2 regions of the Peribacillus sp. NPDC101480 genome follow, and region 2 is predicted to be linked to the other one. Evidence: riboswitches for the same ligand, from Rfam matches in the RefSeq annotation. Region 2 holds a riboswitch; the other holds the start of a gene.

Region 1 (10,299 bases), on a different contig from region 2:
ATTGATAGTAAAAATTCAAAAATTGAATTAAGCAAATAAATGCGGTGGAAGAATATTTTAATTTACCAATAGAAATTTCCTTAAAATCAGATGATATGATTATAAAGATTCTTTCTCTGATAGATAGAAGAGTTGGGATGCGTAAGTTACAGGGTCTTGAAAAATCTATCCTAAATGAAAAGGAAATTATCCAGTATTTTTATAACTTGCGATGTGAAGCAGAGGGAATAAGGACTTCATAAAAATCGCTATAATGAATTTTTATTGAACAAGTATTTTACTTGGCGTGGAAGTGTGAGCGTTAGGACGTTATTAATTAGTGAGGAAAAACAATACGGATGGATAGTGAAAACACATGAACCTCCTGCAAATATGAGCGGGAAACCTAGCTCATTGGCAGGAAGTCTAAAGTGTTTTCTTTATATAGTGAATCACAATGAGCCAGGGTGTCTTTTCCATTAAATTAGAGAATCAGCATTTAGGCATCGTTCCTAACATCCCACTTAAAAAAGCTATGTATTTCCTCTACTAACTTACATACTGCAGGAGACAGATATCGATCTTTCAAATAGGCCAGGTAAACAGTCCTTTCCAAAGAATTCGAATCTATTGCACGAATTGCAGTATTGCGTGTTGCAGCGGATTTTATATAGCTTTCCGGTAAAATTGTAACCCCAAGCCCTTCTTCCACCAAACTGCAAGCTGTTTCAAGCCTTTCTATTTCGTATAGGATATTTGGAATTGCATTTTCACCCTTAAATGCTCTTAAGATATCATCTCTTGTTTGAAATCCAGTTGTACTGATGATCAATTCTTTCTTTGCAATGTCTTGGAAAGTGATGGACTCTTTTTCATTTAACTCGTCATCTTTATGGATCAAAAGCATGAATTTTTCATTATAAAGGGGAGTGGACAGAATTTCATCGTTATTGATGGGCTGGTTCGTGATGGTGAAATGAACATTATACCGATTTAACGAATCGAAAACTTTCTCTTCCCCTAATATTTCCCTTACTTTTATATGAATATTAGGATAATTGATTTTAAAATTCCTGATTATCTTCGGAAACCAAAATTTGAATGATTCTATGGAACCTATAGATACTGTTCCGCTTCCAACATCCTTCATTTCCTTAAGTTCCACTTGCAAATTATCGAATCTTCTTAACAGGTCAACAGATCTCGTATAAAAAAGACCCCCTGCTTCCGTAAGCTCAAGACCCCTTGTATTACGTTCCAAAAGCTGTAAACTAACTTCATTTTCTAATTTCATTATGGCATTACTTAGGGAAGGTTGTGATATATGCAGCATTTTTGCCGCTTTTGAGAAATTCTTTTCCTGGACGGTGGTAGTGAAATACCGAAGTTGACGAATATCCATTTATGCTCCTTTCTATAGCTTTAAACTATAGATATATTGAATTTTTGTATTGGTAATTATATATTATCTCATCTATAATTTTTAAAAAAGATATTTCGGAATTTTTTAAATAAAGGAGAAATTATGTATACTAATCCGACTTCAAAATATTGGAATGGAAGAATTGATTCCCAATCTGACATGGACAGCTTCAGATACCACCAAAGAGTACGGTTGGCTCCGATATCGGAATTAGCCATCTCTTCCAATGCATCAAAGACCTTTGGGTTGATTGGCTTCAAATGTGATGAAGGCGTCAGAAGGAATAAAGGCAGGATTGGTGCTGCAGAGGGTCCTGATCATATTAGGCAATACTTGGCGAAATTACCCTGTCATTTACCGTCCCAAACCGAGCTGGTGGATGCTGGCGATGTAATATGTGAAAGTACGGAAATGGAGGCCGCCCAATTCGAACTGGGATCGACTGTTGACCGGATATTGGAGACTAAAGCGATTCCTATCATACTTGGGGGAGGGCACGAAACCCTGTATGGCCATTATCTTGGGATTAGGAAATCCATTGGACCAAAAGCTAGATTGGGGATCATTAATATTGACGCGCACTTTGATATGAGGCCCTATGAAAAAGAAAGTTCATCAGGAACGATGTTTAAGCAGATTTTGGACGAAGACCAAAGTTGTGGATATTTATGTGTCGGAATTCAGAAGCAGGGGAATACAAAGGCACTTTTTGAAACCGCTGAGAGGAGTAAGGTAGACTACATATTGGAAGAAGATTTGTCATTGAACGAAATGGATGAAACAAAGCGGCGGATAAATGAATTCGTTAATAAAAATGACTACATTATGCTTACATTATGTACGGACGTCATTGATTCAGCATATGCACCTGGGGTGAGTGCTCCATCGCCGTTTGGACTGAATCCGAAATTGGTACGTGCGATTATTAGGCATATCGTATCGAATGAAAAAATCCTCTCCTTTGACATTTCGGAAGTGAATCCTTCGTTGGACGAAAATAATAAAACCGTAACATTGGCAGCACATTTAATAAATGAAGTTTTGCTGCATTTTAAATAATGAATGGATATGGAAGAGGGCAATTCCAATTTGGTCCTTCCAGCTTTCCTCAATGTTATCTCCATGCTCAATTATAAGTGTTGAAACTAAGTCCTTTGGCAGCACCCAGGCTGTCCGTGAATCATTCATGGACAGTCTTTTTTACGCCCCCTTTACACGCGTTAATGATCGGGGCCATTGCTTGACTCCCCGTTATAGGATTAACCATGGCTCTGCAAAGTTCACTACTGATACTTGTGGGTTTTTGGTTTATAATAACAACCATCTAGGGGGGATTTTTTATGAATGAATATAAAGTGACGGTCAGGAATGGCAGTACCTTGATCTTGTCGGAAATCATTAAAGCTGAAGATGAAAGAGAAGTCCTTGGAACTCTTTTGATTTCCAGCGAATTATTTAATCAACCATTTACCGACATCAGGATTTTAGAACGCTGATTTGTGCCTGTCCGTTCGATTTGTTACACTGTAATAAATTCTAATACGGTAGGCGATAGTATGTGTGGACGTTTTACCCTTTTCACTGACATTGAAGAAATAAAAGATCGGTTTGATATTCAGGGATCGTTTGATGGGGAATACCAATTCAGCTACAATATTGCTCCCTCCCAATCCGTTCTCTCCGTCATTAATGACGGGGCAAGGAATCGACTTGGATATCTTCGGTGGGGACTCATTCCTTTCTGGGCAAAAGACGAAAAAGTGGGCTACAAAATGATCAATGCCAGAGCGGAAACCATTGCTGAGAAAGCAAGCTTCAGGAATGCGTATAAGAAGAAGAGATGCTTGATAATCGCTGACTCTTTTTATGAATGGAAGAAGACACCGGAAAGAAAAATACCGATGCGAATAAAACTGAAGAATCATGCTCCATTTGGAATGGCGGGTATCTGGGAATCCTGGAAATCTCCTGAAGGCATCAGCGTCTATTCATGCTCCGTTATAACAACCGTTCCTAATGAGCTAATGACCAGCATTCATGATCGTATGCCTGTCATCCTTAAACCAGAAGATGAAAAAGAATGGTTGAGTCCAACAAATAATGATCCTGCATATCTGCAGCAGTATTTAAAGTCATTCGATTCGGAACAGATGGAAGCCTTTGAGGTATCGACTGATGTGAATTCGACCAAAAATAATTCATCTAACCTAATACAACAAATTTGCTGAGAGGTCATAAGACCTCTTTTTTATATGAATTCCGTCCCGATAAATGAAAAAAAACTGATTAACCGCACATGTCAAGATTTCTTTATAAATAGTAAGGAGTGCATGTAAAATACTTTAAAATTAACCCTTGCGAAAATAGACAAAATGCTGTACTGTTATATTTGCTTTTCAAAACGACTTTCGATGTCACTTTCACAAACTCAGATGGTTTCAGCAAGTTTCCAGTGTGGTACTTTTCTGGAAGGCATCGTAATATTTGATAAATTATATAATGTAATCTTCTTATCAAGAGAGACGGAGGGACTGGCCCGAAGATGTCTCGGCAGCGGACTTAAATGGAGTGCTGTGCCAAATCCAGCAGGCTGATTTTTGCCTGAAAGATAAGGAGGGTGTTTTTTATAAATTAAAAGACCTCTTCTTGTTGTTAAATAGAAGGGGTCTTTTTTATGCCAGTTTTTTTGCTATATCTCCAAGACTGGATAATCAGGTAGGTTCAAATTGGAGTTATTTGCGAAAGCTGTTAATAGAATAAGAGCTGTGACACATGTCACGGGAAAAATAAAAAGAGGTGTACATCATGAGCGCAAACAATAAAGGGAATCCATGGGCATTGATCCCATTTGTCGTATTTTTAATTTTATTTATAGGGTCCGGAATCATCACCAAAGATTTTTATTCATTTCCGGTGATTGTAGCGATTTCAATTGCTTCGGCAGCTGCATTGGCAATGAATCGGAAAGAGACATTAAATCATAAGGTTGATATCTTCTGTAAAGGTGCCGGGGACGCCAATATTATGTTAATGGTTATCATTTTCCTTTTAGCCGGCGCTTTCGCCGAAGTTGCCAATGGCATGGGGGCAGTTGAATCAACAGTGAATCTTGCCTTAGCTGTTTTTCCGCAAAATCTATTAATGGTAGGGATATTCATTATTGCTTGTTTTATTTCTTTATCCATGGGGACAAGCATGGGAACGATTGTTGCACTAGCACCTATTGGGGTCGGAATTAGTGAGCAAACCGATATTTCGCTTGCCTTTTCAATGGCGGCCGTTATTGGCGGTGCGATGTTTGGGGATAACCTTTCCTTCATATCAGATACGACAATCGCTGCGGTTCGAACACAGGGAACGAAAATGAAGGATAAGTTTAAAGTGAATTTTTTCATCGTTTTACCTGCGGCCATCATCACATGTGCAATCCTTGGAATTTTAACAATGGGTGAACAAGCTGACATCTCCCAACATTCTTATAATTGGGTGAAGATTCTTCCATATCTTTGCGTATTGATCACTGCATTGGCAGGAGTCAATGTGTTCCTGGTCCTTTCCATCGGAATCGTATTTGCCGGAATTATCGGCTTGGCTGATGGAAGTTATAAACCGTTGGGTGTCATTCAAAAAGTTGGAGAAGGAATGGCGGGAATGTATGAAATCTCCTTCCTTGCCATTTTAATTGCAGGTATGGTAGCTGTTATCAAACATAATGGTGGCATCGATTATCTACTCCACCTAGTGACCCGAAATAGCAAATCAAAAAAAGGGGCGGAATTCAGTATTGCAGGGCTTGTTGGTTTGACAAACCTTTCAACGGCAAATAACACGATTTCGATTATCATTGCCGGGCCACTTGCCAAAAATATCGCTGAAAAGTATGGGATTGATCCGCGTAAATCAGCGAGCTTGCTTGACATATTTGCATGTTGTATCCAAGGGTTGATACCATATGGAGCACAACTGCTTGTTGCAGCAGGGGTAGCAAAGATTTCTCCGGTAAGCATCTTGCAGTATTCATATTACCCAATACTAATTGGATTTTGTGGCTTCCTTGCCATCTTGATTGGTTTTCCACGGTTTCAGCCGGGAAATGATGGATCGAAGAACTAAAAGTTAAAACAAAGTTGATTGGAGCGGGTTTGCGATACTCCTGCGGGAAAAGCGAGTCCAGGGGAGACCCCGCAGGCGCAAAGGCGCCGAGGAGGCTCCCGGACCGCCCGCGGAAAGCGAGTGCCTGGAGGGGAAATCAACGTTCAAATTGTACAAACCCCTAAAATTTCATCGAGTTTGTCTACAGTCTGAACACCCTGAATCATTGGATACAGGGTGTTTTTTGTATGGTAAATACATAAAAATTATCAAGTTTTCTCCCATTTATATAGTATCAATCATTCTTCAATTTTTCTGATTAATTCCGGTCCAAATTAATGATGGTTGTGTGTGCGACACCTGTCATGAATAGAGGACAACACCAACTAAACCGGAAAGGATAATTACATAGGCTGGGTGCCAGCGTAATTTCATTAGGGCAAATAACGATAATCCAAAAACGAGTAATAAGCTTATCGCATGCCAAGAAAAGTTCAGCGCTATCATATTATTGGAAAGTGCAAAGCTGATTGCTGCAAAGAGGATTAAACTAGTGACAATGGGTCTTAGTCCATAGAACATGGATTGAATAACTGGGTAATGATTCAATTTGCTGAAGAAGGTGGCTATAACGGTTACGAATATAATAGCAGGAAGCAAGATTCCGAAAGCAGATGATATGGCCCCTGCAAATCCAGCAGTAGAATAGCCAACAAGAATGGCACTATTGGCAGTGACAGGTCCTGGGGACATACCGGAAATCGCGATGATATCAGTAAATTGCTGCGTCGTCATCCATCCATGCTTTGAGACTTCCGATTCTATTACGGGAATCATGGCGTATCCGCCTCCAAACGATACAAAGCCGATAATAAAGAAGGTGCTAAACAACTCCCACAATTCCATCATTCCATCACACACTTTCTTGAAAATTAGTTAGATCCTTTTTTGATATACCTATATGCCAGCACCCATGAAAGGTTCGAAATCATTTTCTTCATTTCCTATATCTTTTCTGTCCAACTTGACATCGTAACCTAATTTTCTCTTAATGGAGATGGTCACAATACCAGCTAAAGCTCCTGCTAATATAACCATCACAGGGTGCAGAAAGAAAAGGACTGGAATTCCTACTATTAAAATGCAGAAAGTTGTTTTGTCTACAACAGCCGTTTTTCCTATCTTGATAGCCGCATAGGCGATGATGGCTACTATGGAAGCTCTGATCGATATGAATGCGGATTCTATCTTCGGGTTATCATGAATGAAAAAATACAAAATGCCGAGGAGCAGAACAATTAAAAAGGTAGGTAATGAAACACCGATCATGGCAGCCATTGCCCCCTTCATTCCGGCAATCCGATGGCCGATAAAGGTGGCGGAGTTAATGGCGACAGCTCCCGGTACGGACTGAGATAACGCAAAAACATCCGTAACTTCTTCGCTTTTCATCCATTTTCTCTTTTCGACCACTTCCTTTTCTATTAAAGGGATCATCGCAAACCCGCCTCCGAATGTGACAGGTGCTATTTTAAAAAAGGTCCAAAATAATTGGAATAGAGTTTTCCATTGTCCTTTCATTGACATCAGTCACTTCCTTTGAATGCATTGTTAAATCTTATTATTAACATATCAAAGAAAAAGGGATGGGTAAATTGCAACAAAACCATCGGGTATAACAAAACGTTATACCCAGAAGATTTATCCGTTTTATAAAGAATGCCGCCAATAATTGAATAGCCTCAGAATGTATCACACTATTTTCATTTCACCATTTACCTAATGATGCTATCATTTTAATAAACTATCTAAAAACATGGAGGTCGTTTTCATGAAATTGGAAAATCTGAAAATGTTTTGTTTAGTGGTGGATGAAGGAAGTTTAAGCCAGGCGGCGAGGTTAAGTTTCCTATCTCAGCCCGCTGTAACACGGCAGATCCATCAACTGGAAAATTATTATAACACTTTGTTATTCGACCGTGAGGAAGGAAGGCTGAGAGTTACAGAAGCAGGAAAGCTGTTATACCCTTTTGCAAAAGCCATAGTAAATGACTTCAACCATTCAAAAGAAGTGATTCAGCAATCGACGGGGAAGTACAATGCAAATCTAATAGTAGGGGCTTCCTTGACTATCGGCGAGTATTTGTTGCCGAGCTTGCTTGGGAGATTTAAAAAACAGCAGCCAGAAATAAAAGTGACATTGACGATAAAAAATACCCCCCGGGTTCTGGAGGATCTTTCAAACGATGTCATTGATTTGGCCTTGGTGGAAGGACTTGTGGAAAACACCGATTTTATTGTAGACAAGTTCGCCGAAGACGAATTGATATTGGTATGTCCATCCGACCACCCATGGAAAGACAGAAAAGAAATTCAGCTAGATGAATTGGGAAATGAAAGGATGATTTGGCGTGAATCCATTTCCGGAACACGGCTTATCGTAGAAAACATGCTAAGGGAGCATGGGGTTTTAGAAAAAATAGAAAGCTACATGGAGATTGGCAGTACACAAGCGATAAAAAGTGCGGTTGAAGCAGGACTTGGAATCAGCATTTTGCCAAGGTTGACAGTGGCCAGGGAATTGGAGCAAGGCTTTTTGCGGGAAGTGGATATTTCCAGAATAGATATGGCAAGAAATTTATGGCTAGTCAGGAAAAACAAGCGATTCAACAAAATAGGGGTGTCTAAATTTGTTGATTTTCTTCGATAAGGAATGAAAAGCTACCTTCGTTTACCATTACAATTTGGCAGCGTTTTCAGTTTTGTGGGAAACGGTGTGGCCCCTGACACCCTGCCTTGCAAAAGTAATAGCAAATTGAATATACGGCATTGCGTATTCATAAAAGCTCTTCCCTATCGGGAGGGGCATTTTGTATTTGGTTCTTCAGCCTTCGGTTAGACAAACAAAGGGATTGTTATTTTTTATATAGGCCATGTTAAATAAGTAAAGAAGCTCGCCGAAGCATTAACTGAAAGCGGTAAACAGGAACTTGTATATTTCTTGCAGTCTCGAACGAAACCGATGTCGGCTCCTATTCGTGCAATTGATGAAATCCAGGAACAAAAGCATAAAGCTGGTCTTGTCTGCCCACATTGCGACAGCCATTTTGTTGTGCGATTTGGTAAATTCGTTATCAAAACACGTGCTGGACAGGTGAAACAGCAGCGTTACCGCTGTAAAGCCTGCCATCAAACCTTTAACGACCTCACAAACACGCAATCTTCAACGCACCAGAAGATCACATCTTTGGGTTCGGTTCATCGAATGCATGATTGAGGGCTAGTCGTTGAGAAAATGTACCGAGCAATTGGGTAATGAGGTGACGCATGTAACCTTGTTTTACTGGCGGCATAAAATTCTTTCGTCATCGAATAAGAAAAATATGTTGGTCAAATCGTGCCCATTTACTGTGACCGACACGAATACCAAACTTCGGCTCTCTGCTTATTCTTGTTAAGTTAACGGGCAGTTTTGTTGAACAAGTTGTAAATTTAACATTTTAAAGTAAGAGCATTTCTTTGTAGTGAGAAGTGCTTTTTATTTTTGTCAAAATTAAAAGGATATTTCAATAACAATAATAATACAAATAAAAACAATATAAATTTACTGTAATACGATAAATAATATGCTAAAATCATGTTGTCATTAAATAAGTGAGGTGTTTTAAATGAATGTTAAACGAGGTTCAACCACTTTCTTAAAGGTAATTATTTTTCTGGCTGGAATTGCAGTGCTTGCTTTGTGTATCTGGTTGCCTGAGATAGCCGTTAGAGATGCAAGGGTACATCCAGATACGGCTTACTTCCTAATCCCCTTTTTAGTATGTGCATACGGATTCTGTATTGCGTTTTCTGTTGCGTTGTATCAAGCATATAAACTATTAACCTACATCGAAAAGAACAATGCTTTCTCTGAGTTATCCCTTAAATCTTTGAAGATTATAAAGAAATGTGCTTTTACAGTCATTTTCCTCATTTTGTTAGGAATAGTAAGCTTAAGGGTGCTTGCTAAAGTTACAGGTAGTGATGATGCTGCGGGTCCTACATCATTATGTCTAATGGGTATTTTAGCAACAAGTATCATTGCAGCCACTGTGGACGCCCTTCAAAAGCCATTAAAAAATGCCCCAGATATGAAGTCAAAAAATGAATGATTAACGGATATGTAAGAATTTTGATTGTCAGCCAGGTGATTTTTGGAGTACAAAAGCGACGAAGACACTCAATAAAAACAGACACAACTAATTTATTTAACTACGGGGACGATAGCTCAATGAACCGCCTTTTCACCAAGGCGGTTTTCTTTTGGTCAAATATCAACATTAGAATTTAACATAGCCTTTATATAAATAAAATTGAAGTTACCATTAGAAATAGGAAATATACTTAAAGTCAAATTAATTATAAAATAAATTCATATTATTCTAAAAATTTCTAAAAAAAGAGAAAGTTTACTGCTGCAACATTCGGAATAGATACATGATATCTACTTAGAAAGGGGTATGAAATGTCCAAAGTATCTTTTATTAAAGGAATTGTAACCGTTCCCATTGTTTTTGTTTTACTGGCAGGGTCTTCTGTTACAAAGGCTGCTTCAGATGAGCCGATGCCGGCCACAGATGCAACAATTTCAGCAAATAAGGCTTTTTATGAACAGTTGAATTTTAAAGATAAGGAAGATTTCAAGAATGCACATAAAGGATTCATTGCGCCTTTGAATATGAATCCAATTAAAAATTCAAAAGGTGACGTAGTTTGGGATAGTAATCGATATTCATTCATAAAAGAAGATCAGCCGGCAAGTC
Region 2 (10,299 bases):
TCCAATGGGGTATCACCGCGCTCAATCGCTTCATTTAAATCATCAATTAATCCTTCTTTCGTTCCTTCGATAATATAGTTACCTAGACGTTCGTCCAATGGCAGGATCACACCATTATCCTTCTTCTCAGCTTTTTTTCCACGATAAAATTCGGTGAAAATCGCTAAAGTTTCAGTTGAAGTCTCAAACAGGAGTGCCTCAGCCAGTTTCACTTCCTCTTCCGGAATCAGAGCGAAACGTTCAAGTTTTTCTGTATTCACGATGGCATAATCGAGCCCCGCTTTTGTACAATGGTAAAGGAAAACTGCATTTAATATTTCCCTTCCCCTCGCTGGCAGACCGAAAGAAACGTTAGAAATGCCAAGTATCGTTAGACATTCTGGAAACTTTTCTTTAATCGCCCTTATTCCATTCACCGTCTCTAAAGCAGACCCGATATATTGTTCATCTCCTGTGCCTACAGGAAATACAAGCGGATCAAAGATGATGTCACTTTTGTTTAGACCGTACTTATTGACGAGCAGATCCACAGACCGTGTTGCCACTTCCAATTTCCGTTCAGCATCGACGGCCATCCCGATTTCATCAATGGTTCCTACGACAACTGCAGCACCATATTGATGGACTAAGGGTACTATTTTTTCAAAGCGCTCTTCACCATCTTCAAGGTTTATGGAATTAATGATCGATTTTCCTTGTGAATGTTTTAATGCTTGTTCAAGTACAACTTCATCCGTAGTATCGATGACCAAAGGGACCTTCACTTTTTTGACGACCTCTTCCACGAATTCCTTCATATCGCCAAGCTCATCCCCATCAGGATCAGCAAGACAAATATCAATGACATGGGCGCCTTTTTTCACCTGGTTACGTGCAATTTCGGCTGCTGGCTCGTAATGCTTGCCGCGTATCAGCTCCTTGAACTTTCGGGAACCGATAACATTCGTCCTTTCACCTACGAATAAAGGACGCATTGAATCATCATAAATGAGCGGCTCTATGCCTGATACGGCATGACCATGGGCAGTTTCCGTAATAGTACGGGGCTTCATGCCTTCGAGGACCCTGGAAAGTTCTTTAATATGCTCTGGTGTCGTACCACAACATCCGCCAATGATATTGACCCATCCCTTTTCGGCAAATTGCTTCATTTTCTCTGCCAGGGAAGTAGGTGACTCATGATAGTGGCCCTCTTCATCAGGGAGCCCGGCATTCGGATAACAGCTGATGGCGCTGTTTGATATATCTGCAAGTGTCCTGATATGGTCTATCATGAATTCCGGCCCTGTTGCACAATTAAGGCCGACAGCTACGGGCTTCATATGTTCAACCGATAAATAAAAAGCTTCTATGGACTGGCCAGCAAGTGTCGTGCCCATCGGTTCGATTGTTCCTGATATGATGACAGGCACATCTTTTCCTGTTTTTGCGAATGCTGCTTTGATTCCAGAAAAGGCAGCCTTGACATTAAGCATATCCTGACAGGTTTCCACCAACAGCAAGTCTACACCGCCATCCAAGAGACCCAGTGCCTGTTCTTCATAAGAATCGGTTAAAATATCAAAAGTCGTTCCGCCCGTTACGGAAAGCGTTTTTGTAGTGGGGCCCATCGAGCCAGCTACATACCTTGGCCATTCCTCATTGGAATACTTTTCACAAGCTTTAACGGCAAGCTCAGCAGAAATTTTATTTAGCTTGTAGGCGATCGTGCTTATTTGGTATTCCTCAAGAACGATGCTGGTCGCTCCAAAGGTATTTGTTTCAATGATATCTGCGCCCGCCGCTAAATATTTTTCATGAATGGATTGGATGATTTCCGGCTGGGTCAGTGATAAATATTCATTGCAGCCCTCGAATTGTTCCCCGCCAAAATCATCTGCTGTCAAATCCTCCGCTTGAAGCATGGTTCCCATCGCCCCATCAAGTAGGAGAATTTTGGAATTTAACTGATCTTGAATCGCTTTTTTATTCATGTACTGCCACCTCTGATGTCTGTTTACTATCGACTTTTCTAATATATTTCGTAAGTTCCGCCGTCATTTCATAGCGAAGGAACGGAGTGATTAAATATATGCCCTTGAATTTTTCCCTTGCCGCGTCCACCAGTTCCCGCGCGATACTAACCCCTTCAATCCTTGACTTTACAGGGTCATCCCCCGCTAAAGCCATTGCCCTTCTTACGTTATCAGGCAATTTGATGCCTGGGATCTCATTATGGATGAATTCTGCGTTCCGGGTGCTTGTCAAAGGCATGATACCGATGAAAATCGGGGTTTCTAAATGTTTTGTAGCTTCATGTACTTCTTCGATTTGCTCCACCGAATAAATTGGCTGTGTCAAAAAGGATTGAGCACCACAGGAAATCTTCTTTTCCATTCTCAGTACTGCTTTATCCAGATATTTCACATTCGGATTAAACGCTGCCGCAATTTTAAAATTTGCCCGTTGCCCCAGACTTTGACCGGAATAGGAAAGACCTTCATTAAATTGTTTGACCATGCTTATAAGGTCGAAGGAAGATAAATCATAAACCGAAGTGGCACCCGGGAAGTCCCCTATTTTTGAAGGATCTCCGGTGATGATCAATAATTCATTCAGCCCCACCGTCTGCAGACCCATTAAATGTGATTGCAGGCCAATCAAATTTCGATCACGGCATGTTATGTGCACCATCGGATTAATATTCAATTGGTTCTTCAGTAGGTTAGCCAGAGCATCATTCGATATCCTTGGTGAGGCAAGTGAATTATCCGCTAGTGTAATTGAATCGACCCCTGCTTTTTTCAAAACCTCTGCACCGGTCATGAAGCTCTCTATTCCCAGCTTTTTAGGTGGATCAAGTTCCACCAGGATCGTCCTTTCCGTCTTGGCCTTTTCGTACAGTGGAAGTTCCAATTCTCTTTCGTTCACTTCAATTATTTCTATTTCACGGGATTTCGTAACTTTCTCTTTTACGGGGGCAAAACTTCCGATCGCATTCTTTACAGCTTGAATATGCAGTGGCGTCGTTCCACAGCACCCGCCTATGATAGCGGCACCTTGCTCACGAAGTTCCAGGGCACTTGAACCGAAATATTCCGGCACGGCTTTATAGACGAGCCTTCCATCCACATAATCAGGGAGGCTGGCATTAGGGAATATGGCAATCGATGCTTGCTTTGGCAAACTCACTTCTTCCAACGCCCGGATCATATGATGTGGACCAAGACGGCAATTCACCCCAACAACATCGGCACCCAATTGCTCGAGTTTTTGAAAGGCTTCATTTAAATGGATTCCATTTTGGAGATTACCCAGTTCATGCATCGAGACATTTGCGATGATCGGCAGTCCAGTTTCATTTTTTACGATTTGCAGAACGGTTTCCAGCTCTTCCAGGTCATAAAATGTTTCCAAGAGAATCCCATCAGGATTTTCCATCAACAGACTGTATAGCTGTTCACGAAACCCCCGTTTAATCTCTTCCATGCTTAAATCCGATTTTCTGATACTCCGTTGTGCCCCTATGGTACCGAAGACATAAGCCTTTCCTTTTGCCGCTTTTTTAGCAAGAATGACTCCCTGGCGATTGATTCTGCTTACTTCATCTTCAAGTCCATACCGTTTCAATTTGTTGAAATTGGCTCCGTATGTATTCGATTGAAGGATATCTGCACCAGCTTCCAGATAGGCACGATGGATAGACTCTATTTGATCCGGATTCGTGCAGTTTAATTCCTCATAACATTGATCGATGCCATTTGAGTACAATAAGGTCCCCATTGCCCCTTCCCCAACCAGCATTCTTTCTTTCACTTCTTTACGAAAATTCATCATTACACCCTCTCTCAAAAACAGTCCTGTTTTTGTCGTATTTTATGAGTATGAGAGAAAAGGAAAAAAAACCTTCTCAAAGAAGAAGGTTTTTTGAAACATTCTCCTCATCTATCAAGCTCTGCTTGCTGGATTTAGCACCTTTGCCTAAGCTGGTTGCTGAGGTTTCTTCGGGCCAGTCCCTCCACCTCTCGCGATAAGATCCATTTATATAATTTTCACAAGATTTCAAAATTAGATTATATTTAATTTACATTAATAATCTGTCAATTTCAATACCTGATCGACATTTTTTTCACTTTTGCAAAAATGATTCAATCTTTTGCAGCCTGAACCCTCTTCAAGATTCTTTGTTTCCAGTCTTCCGCTAATGGGTCCAGAGTAAGTAAAGCCTTGGCGCCTTCCAGCCCATCTCGTTTATGAAGGATTACCTCTGCTGCATAATGAACTGAAATTTTTTCTTGCAAACGATCTATTAGCACGATCTCGTTTTGTTTATTTATCGTTCCTTCTTGAAGTACTCTTGCAAAATAACCAGTGAAACTCGTTTTCAGCACGAGTTCCAAAAACTTAGGTTCTTGATTGAAGTGGGAAATGGTCGAACAAGGTATCCTCCCCTGGTTAATTTGAACAATCACATCGCCTATTTGATAAATATCGCCGATAAACGTGGTTTCTTCCCTCATCCCCGCTACGGTTAAATTTTCACCGAATGCTGGGATATCCAGCTTTTTAGAGAATCTTTCATTCCATAATGAATAATGCTCAAAGGGGTAAAAGCACAAAGCCCGATCAGGACCTCCATGGAACTTTTCATTACCTACCCCATCACCAATTATGCCTGATTTAGTCACTTTCACATTATCCTGTGCTTGTTTATCCATGGCTGAAAAGATATCGACATTCGAAAAACTTTCATGTTTCGGCTTTCCGGCCTGAAGTGATTTGATTTTTCCATTTTCCATTTTCCATCTTCCATTCATATTTAATTTATATCATCCTATATGTATAAATTATACTAAAAATCCATTATATTAGTAGTTTTTAAAAATATATGAAGTGAAAAAGCCACATGAGCCGTTAAATGGGCGAAATATCATTGATTTCCAGAAAAATTCATAGGTTAGTTTCAGTAATTTTGTTGCTATTTCAGAATTAAATATGGTAGAATATGAACACAATATATAGTCGAAAACTACAACCGTTCGCCTATATGTTGATTTTCACGATTGAATTCCTCATTGTCGCTCTTTAGGGAGCGAATTTTTTTGCCTTCATTATCATCCATCATTTTCTTTTAGTTCCATTCTAATCCTTAAATCGTGATTCACTTACCTATTTTCACTTTCATTCCCTATTCAAATACCTCCCTGTAAAGTCACTTTCATTCCCTTATAAGAGGCCTGATTCCTTGCTAAAACAAGCAGAAAAGCCGAGCGACACCATATGTCTTCCGCTCAGCTTCCTGTTTAAGCTTGTTTCTTTTTTTTTGGTGCCGCTTTCTTTCGGGTCGTCTTTTTCTTTTCCGGTTCATCATGTTTCGTACGGTCAATGGATGCCTGTAATGCCTCCATTAAATCGGTTACATTGTTGGAAACTGGTTCTTTTGTTTTGGCTGTAATCGTCGTCTGTCCCGTTTTCTTTGATTCAATTAATTCAAGTAACGCGGTTCGATAGTCATCGGTGTATTTTGTCGGATCGAAAGTGGTCGTTAATTGATCTATTAATAATACGGCAGTATCGATTTCTTTTTTTGCAATGGTATCATTGGCGGGGATATTCGGAACATCCGCTGTGGAACGGACTTCATCCGGATAATGAATCGTTTCCATCACCAAGGTATTATCAACGACTCGGATTACCGCCATTTGTTCTTTAGAGCGAATGATGATTTTTGCTAATCCTACCTTATTCGATTCCTTGAGGGCCTGCCTCAATAGGGAATAAGCTTTTAACCCTCCATCATTAGGGGACATGTAGTAACTCCGATTGAAATAAATGGGATCTATTTCTTCAATTTTAACGAAATCCACAATTTCCACGGCTTTTTCTTCGTTTTGTTTTTTCAGTTGCTCTAGTTCATTGTCTTCCAATACAACAAATTTTCCCTTTGTATACTCAAAAGCGCGGACTATATCATCCTTACCCACTTCTTTCTGGCATACCGGACAAACTTTTTCGTATTTAATCGGTGAATGACATTCCTTATGCAACGTCCTTAAAGAAATATCCTTATCCTCCGTTGCAGCATGAAGTTTGATCGGAATGTTCACCAAACCGAATGATATGCTCCCCTTCCACATCGTATGCATATTCGTCACCTCATAACTTATTTTTAAAGAGAAGAACAATTTTATTATTCCCCTTTGTTCAAAAAAAACCGAAAAAACAATTGCCAACTCTAACACTTCGTTTTTTTGGCAAAATAATGTTAATCAATTATTTGCGGAGGTGATACAAAAATGAAACCGATGCTGCCAACATATTCCCCCGAAGCCCCCAGCTCCAAGGATTGGCGTTATGAAGTCAAATATGACGGCTTTAGGGCTATTTTAACGATAGACTCCGATACCATAAGCCTTTCAAGTCGGAACGAGAAGGAATTATCACCACAATTCCCAGAAATCATTGCTTACATCAAAGAACTGGACCTGGAAGAATATCTCCCGCTTCAGTTGGATGGAGAATTGGTCTGGCTTACCAATGAAGCGAAAGCGGACTTTTTTCAAATACAGTGGCGAGGACGCCTTGGTAAACAATCCCTAATATCCGAAAAATCCCGCTTTTCCCCATGCCGGTTTATAGCGTTTGACCTGCTTCGCATCAACGGAAAAAACTTAGCAGCTAAACCTATGGAAGAACGTAGGGAATTGATGTTGAATATGGGGGCAAAACTTGGCTTTCCTATTCCGCCTGATCCCAACGATAAGGCTTTGATACAATTAATAGAAAGTTTTGACGTTTTGGAAAGTGCCTTGAATAAGGTCACCCTATTAGATGGCGAAGGGGTTGTCGCCAAGGAAATTAGGGGTACTTGGCAAGAAGGAAAACGTACTACATCTTGGATTAAGGTGAAAAACTGGAAAACCGTTTCTTGTTTCATTACAGCATTGCACAAAGAAAATGGTTATGTTTCCCTCGCAGTTTTCAAGGAAGGTGCCGTAACGAAAATCGGAAGTGTTAAAAATGGACTGAGTGCTCAAGATAAAAGTATATTGCATCAACTGATAAAGCAAAATGCATCAAACGAAGACGCACAATTTTTTTATATCCATCCATCCATTTGCATAGAAGTTCAATTCTTACACGTATACGAGGAAAATGAATTGCGTGAACCCCAGTTTTCGCAATGGCTTTTACAAACGACTCCCGATGAATGTACCTGGGAGAAATTCGTGCTAGGTCAATACACATTTCCAGATACGGTACAAATAACTTCCAGGGATAAACCGCTTTGGATAACTGAAGGTAAACAGGTGGTAAAAGTTGAATACCTTCATTATTTACGAGAGGTTTCAGCTTTCTTCTTACCCTACTTGAAGGATAAACTGCTTACGACGATCCGCTATCCTCATGGCACTTTGGATAAAGAAAGATTTTTCCAGAAAAACAAACCTGATTATGCGCCGGCCTTTATTAAAACGTTCATGGATGAGGATATCGAATACATGCTGTGTAACGATATTGAAACGCTTCTTTGGTTTGGTAATCAGCTTGCATTGGAATTCCATGCCCCATTTCAGAAAGCGGGTAAAACAAGACCTGACGAAATCGTCTTGGACTTGGATCCCCCATCAATCGAATTTTTCTCCTTTGCGATAAAGGCCGCACAGGAAATTAAAAAAGTGATGGAATCATTAAGGATTAAAGCTTTTGTAAAAACTTCAGGTAATAAAGGACTGCAAATTCACATCCCACTGCCTGAAGACAGATTTACTTATCAGGAGACACGCATATTCACCGACTTTCTCGGTGACTACTTAACAAGTTCCAATCCAAATGATTTTACAACCGAAAGAATGAAAATAAATCGGCACAATCGACTTTACTTGGACTTTGTGCAGCATAGTGAAGGAAAAACCATCATCCAGCCTTATTCCCCACGGGGAAATTCTTTCGCAGGTGTGGCTACTCCTTTGTTTTGGGAAGAAGTGGACGAAAATCTCCAGTTAAAGGACTATACGATTGAAACCATCCCAAACAGAATAAAAAGGGATGGATGTGCTTTTGTGGATTACAGACTTGTCGATAATGGACCAGCCTTTTTGGAAGTTTTGTCGTTCCTAAAACAAAAAAAAACCAACAACTGAAGTAAACCCAAAGAGTCAGAAGTCGCTTTATTTATGGGATTCGAAATGGTCTCATCCCGAAACCCTTTCTCAATTTAATATAGAGAATACAAGACTGGCTTTCACAAAACATGATTTTTTACTGTTTTATATGAGATGAAAACTCACTGGATTGAAGAAATTTGCGACACTCCTGCCGAATAACTGGCTAGCCGAGACCCCACAGGCGCTTGAGCCTAGGAGGCTTGGCAGACACTCGGCAGAAAGGGAACCGATTTCTGAAATCAACTGCAACTTTTTCAAATAAGAAAACTGCAGGCAAACTCGCTTTTCTCCGAGTTTGCCTGCAGTTTGAAGATTTCTTTATAATTTTGTTTTCAAATAACTTTGCACTTCATCCTGAAGCTTGGCATATAAGCTTGTTTCCAATTCAAAATCCTCTTTTTCAAGCATTTCAAATTTTTCAGGCTGATCTAAATCTATTTCAATCGATACCTTGAATTCATAAGTTGCGTTCCCGATTAAATCAATTGAATACTTTTGGCTTTCTTCATCATGATGGACGACACATTTCACTTTTCCGCCGTTATTGTAGACAGATATTTCACTTTCCAACGCGTTTAAACCAACAGAGCATGTTACAAGGCTTGAAGCCGACATCGCCGTTCCACATGCATTCGTGAAGCCTACTCCCCGTTCGAATGTCCGCACATAAATGCTCCCTGGTTCCAGCTCTTTCACAAAGCTGACATTGACACCATCAGGGAAAAGTTCATTTGGTTGATTGACCTTTGTTGAAAGTTCTTCCTGCAAATCACTTTGTAAAACATCACTATCGACGAGTGTGATCAAATGTGGATTAGGAACCGCCAATGCCGAAAATAGCAGGGTATCATGAAGTTCCGGCAATGGTTCGTTTTGCAGCTGTTCTTTAGCCAATACAAGAGGTAGATCCTTCACATTGAAACTTACTGGTGAAATTTCCACCTTGAAAGTCGGAATGCCCTCATAAATATCTTCCGTTTTTTCCACGAGTAGATCTGCCTTCATGGTTTCCACGATCATTTTATCTAGCCCTAGAACGTCGTTCGCGTAACGTGCAACACATCGAAGTCCATTGCCGCACATCGAGGCTTCAGATCCATCCGCATTAAAGACACGCATCCGGCAATCGGCATGTTCACTTTTCATTACGAACAAAATACCATCCGCTCCAAGCTTCTCCCTATTGCATAGGGCCTTCGCGAAATTTTTCCGCTCTTCTTCAGTAAACGTCAGGGTTGTAGTCAATTCATCAATGATTAAGAAATCATTTCCTGAACCATGGCTTTTTAAACCTTCAATAATCATCCTGTCACATCCTCTAATATGCTGCTTTTCATTTATCATTTTTTAATATTCTATATCATAGCATTTTCAAGATGGATGTGTCATCGCGTAAATCACATTAAATCCATTTTTTCCAACGAAAAAACAAATAAGAAGAGCGGTTGGAATAAGAATTAACTCATTCCAACCGCTCTTTTGAATAATTAACCGATCATACCGATGATGAAATAGACGATAAACATTCCGGCACTCACATACATCGGGGCTGACACTTCTTTTGCTTTTCCGGTTACAAGCTTCAAGAAAGGGTACAGGATGAAACCGAATGCCATTCCATCGGCAATACTGTATGTGAAAGGAATGATCGTGATGATCATGATTGCAGGTATGCTCTCGGTTAAATCACTGAAATTCAGCTTTTTTATGTTTCCGAGCATCAAAATGCCAATGATAATCAAGATGGGGGCAATGGCGCTGTCAGGGATTACTTTAATCACCGGTATAAATAACAGTGATAGAATGAATAGAACGCCTGTCACCACTGAAGTAAAACCAGTCCTGCCTCCTGATGCGATTCCAGCTGCCGTTTCTACTGTTGCAACGGTAGGACTCGAACCGAATAAGCCTGATAATAGAACGGACACACTTGTCGCCTGCAGCGACTTTTTATAGGCATCCTGGCGGTTGATACTGTCTACATGCCCGTGTACAAGACCAATATTTTCAAAAACAAGAACCATCGTCATCGCAAATACACTTATCCAGAATTCAATCCGGTTTGCTTCCAGGAACGATAATGAAAAGAAAAGATCGCCGTAGGAAGCTGTGTCTATGCCTGAAAAATGGATATCCGATAGTTGAACCGTTC

The links. A riboswitch is a leader RNA that binds a small molecule or an ion and turns the genes downstream of it on or off. The one in region 2 is predicted to bind S-adenosylmethionine.
Region 1: another riboswitch for S-adenosylmethionine. It lies ahead of ACQKMF_RS09055 (Na+/H+ antiporter NhaC family protein); the one in region 2 lies ahead of ACQKMF_RS07420 (bifunctional homocysteine S-methyltransferase/methylenetetrahydrofolate reductase).

The regions. Positions count from the first base shown of each region.
Region 1 is NZ_JBNNSB010000002.1:294,960-305,258, reverse strand. It holds gene ACQKMF_RS09080 (SF0329 family protein) at 45-242, shown strand; gene ACQKMF_RS09075 (LysR family transcriptional regulator) at 479-1,381, opposite strand; gene hutG (formimidoylglutamase) at 1,505-2,461, shown strand; gene ACQKMF_RS09065 (hypothetical protein) at 2,743-2,898, shown strand; gene ACQKMF_RS09060 (SOS response-associated peptidase) at 2,959-3,630, shown strand; SAM riboswitch class I at 3,910-4,017, shown strand; gene ACQKMF_RS09055 (Na+/H+ antiporter NhaC family protein) at 4,208-5,515, shown strand; gene ACQKMF_RS09050 (chromate transporter) at 5,858-6,403, opposite strand; gene ACQKMF_RS09045 (chromate transporter) at 6,452-7,081, opposite strand; gene ACQKMF_RS09040 (LysR family transcriptional regulator) at 7,326-8,204, shown strand; partial or broken gene ACQKMF_RS09035 (transposase) at 8,439-8,862, shown strand; gene ACQKMF_RS09030 (DUF2975 domain-containing protein) at 9,163-9,648, shown strand; gene ACQKMF_RS09025 (alkyl/aryl-sulfatase) at 10,002-10,299, shown strand, end outside.
Region 2 is NZ_JBNNSB010000001.1:1,481,109-1,491,407, reverse strand. It holds gene metH (methionine synthase) at 1-1,973, opposite strand, end outside; gene ACQKMF_RS07420 (bifunctional homocysteine S-methyltransferase/methylenetetrahydrofolate reductase) at 1,966-3,813, opposite strand; SAM riboswitch class I at 3,918-4,016, opposite strand; gene ACQKMF_RS07415 (MOSC domain-containing protein) at 4,128-4,778, opposite strand; gene ACQKMF_RS07410 (Ku protein) at 5,283-6,125, opposite strand; gene ligD (DNA ligase D) at 6,276-8,123, shown strand; gene dapF (diaminopimelate epimerase) at 8,466-9,452, opposite strand; gene ACQKMF_RS07395 (NCS2 family permease) at 9,635-10,299, opposite strand, start outside.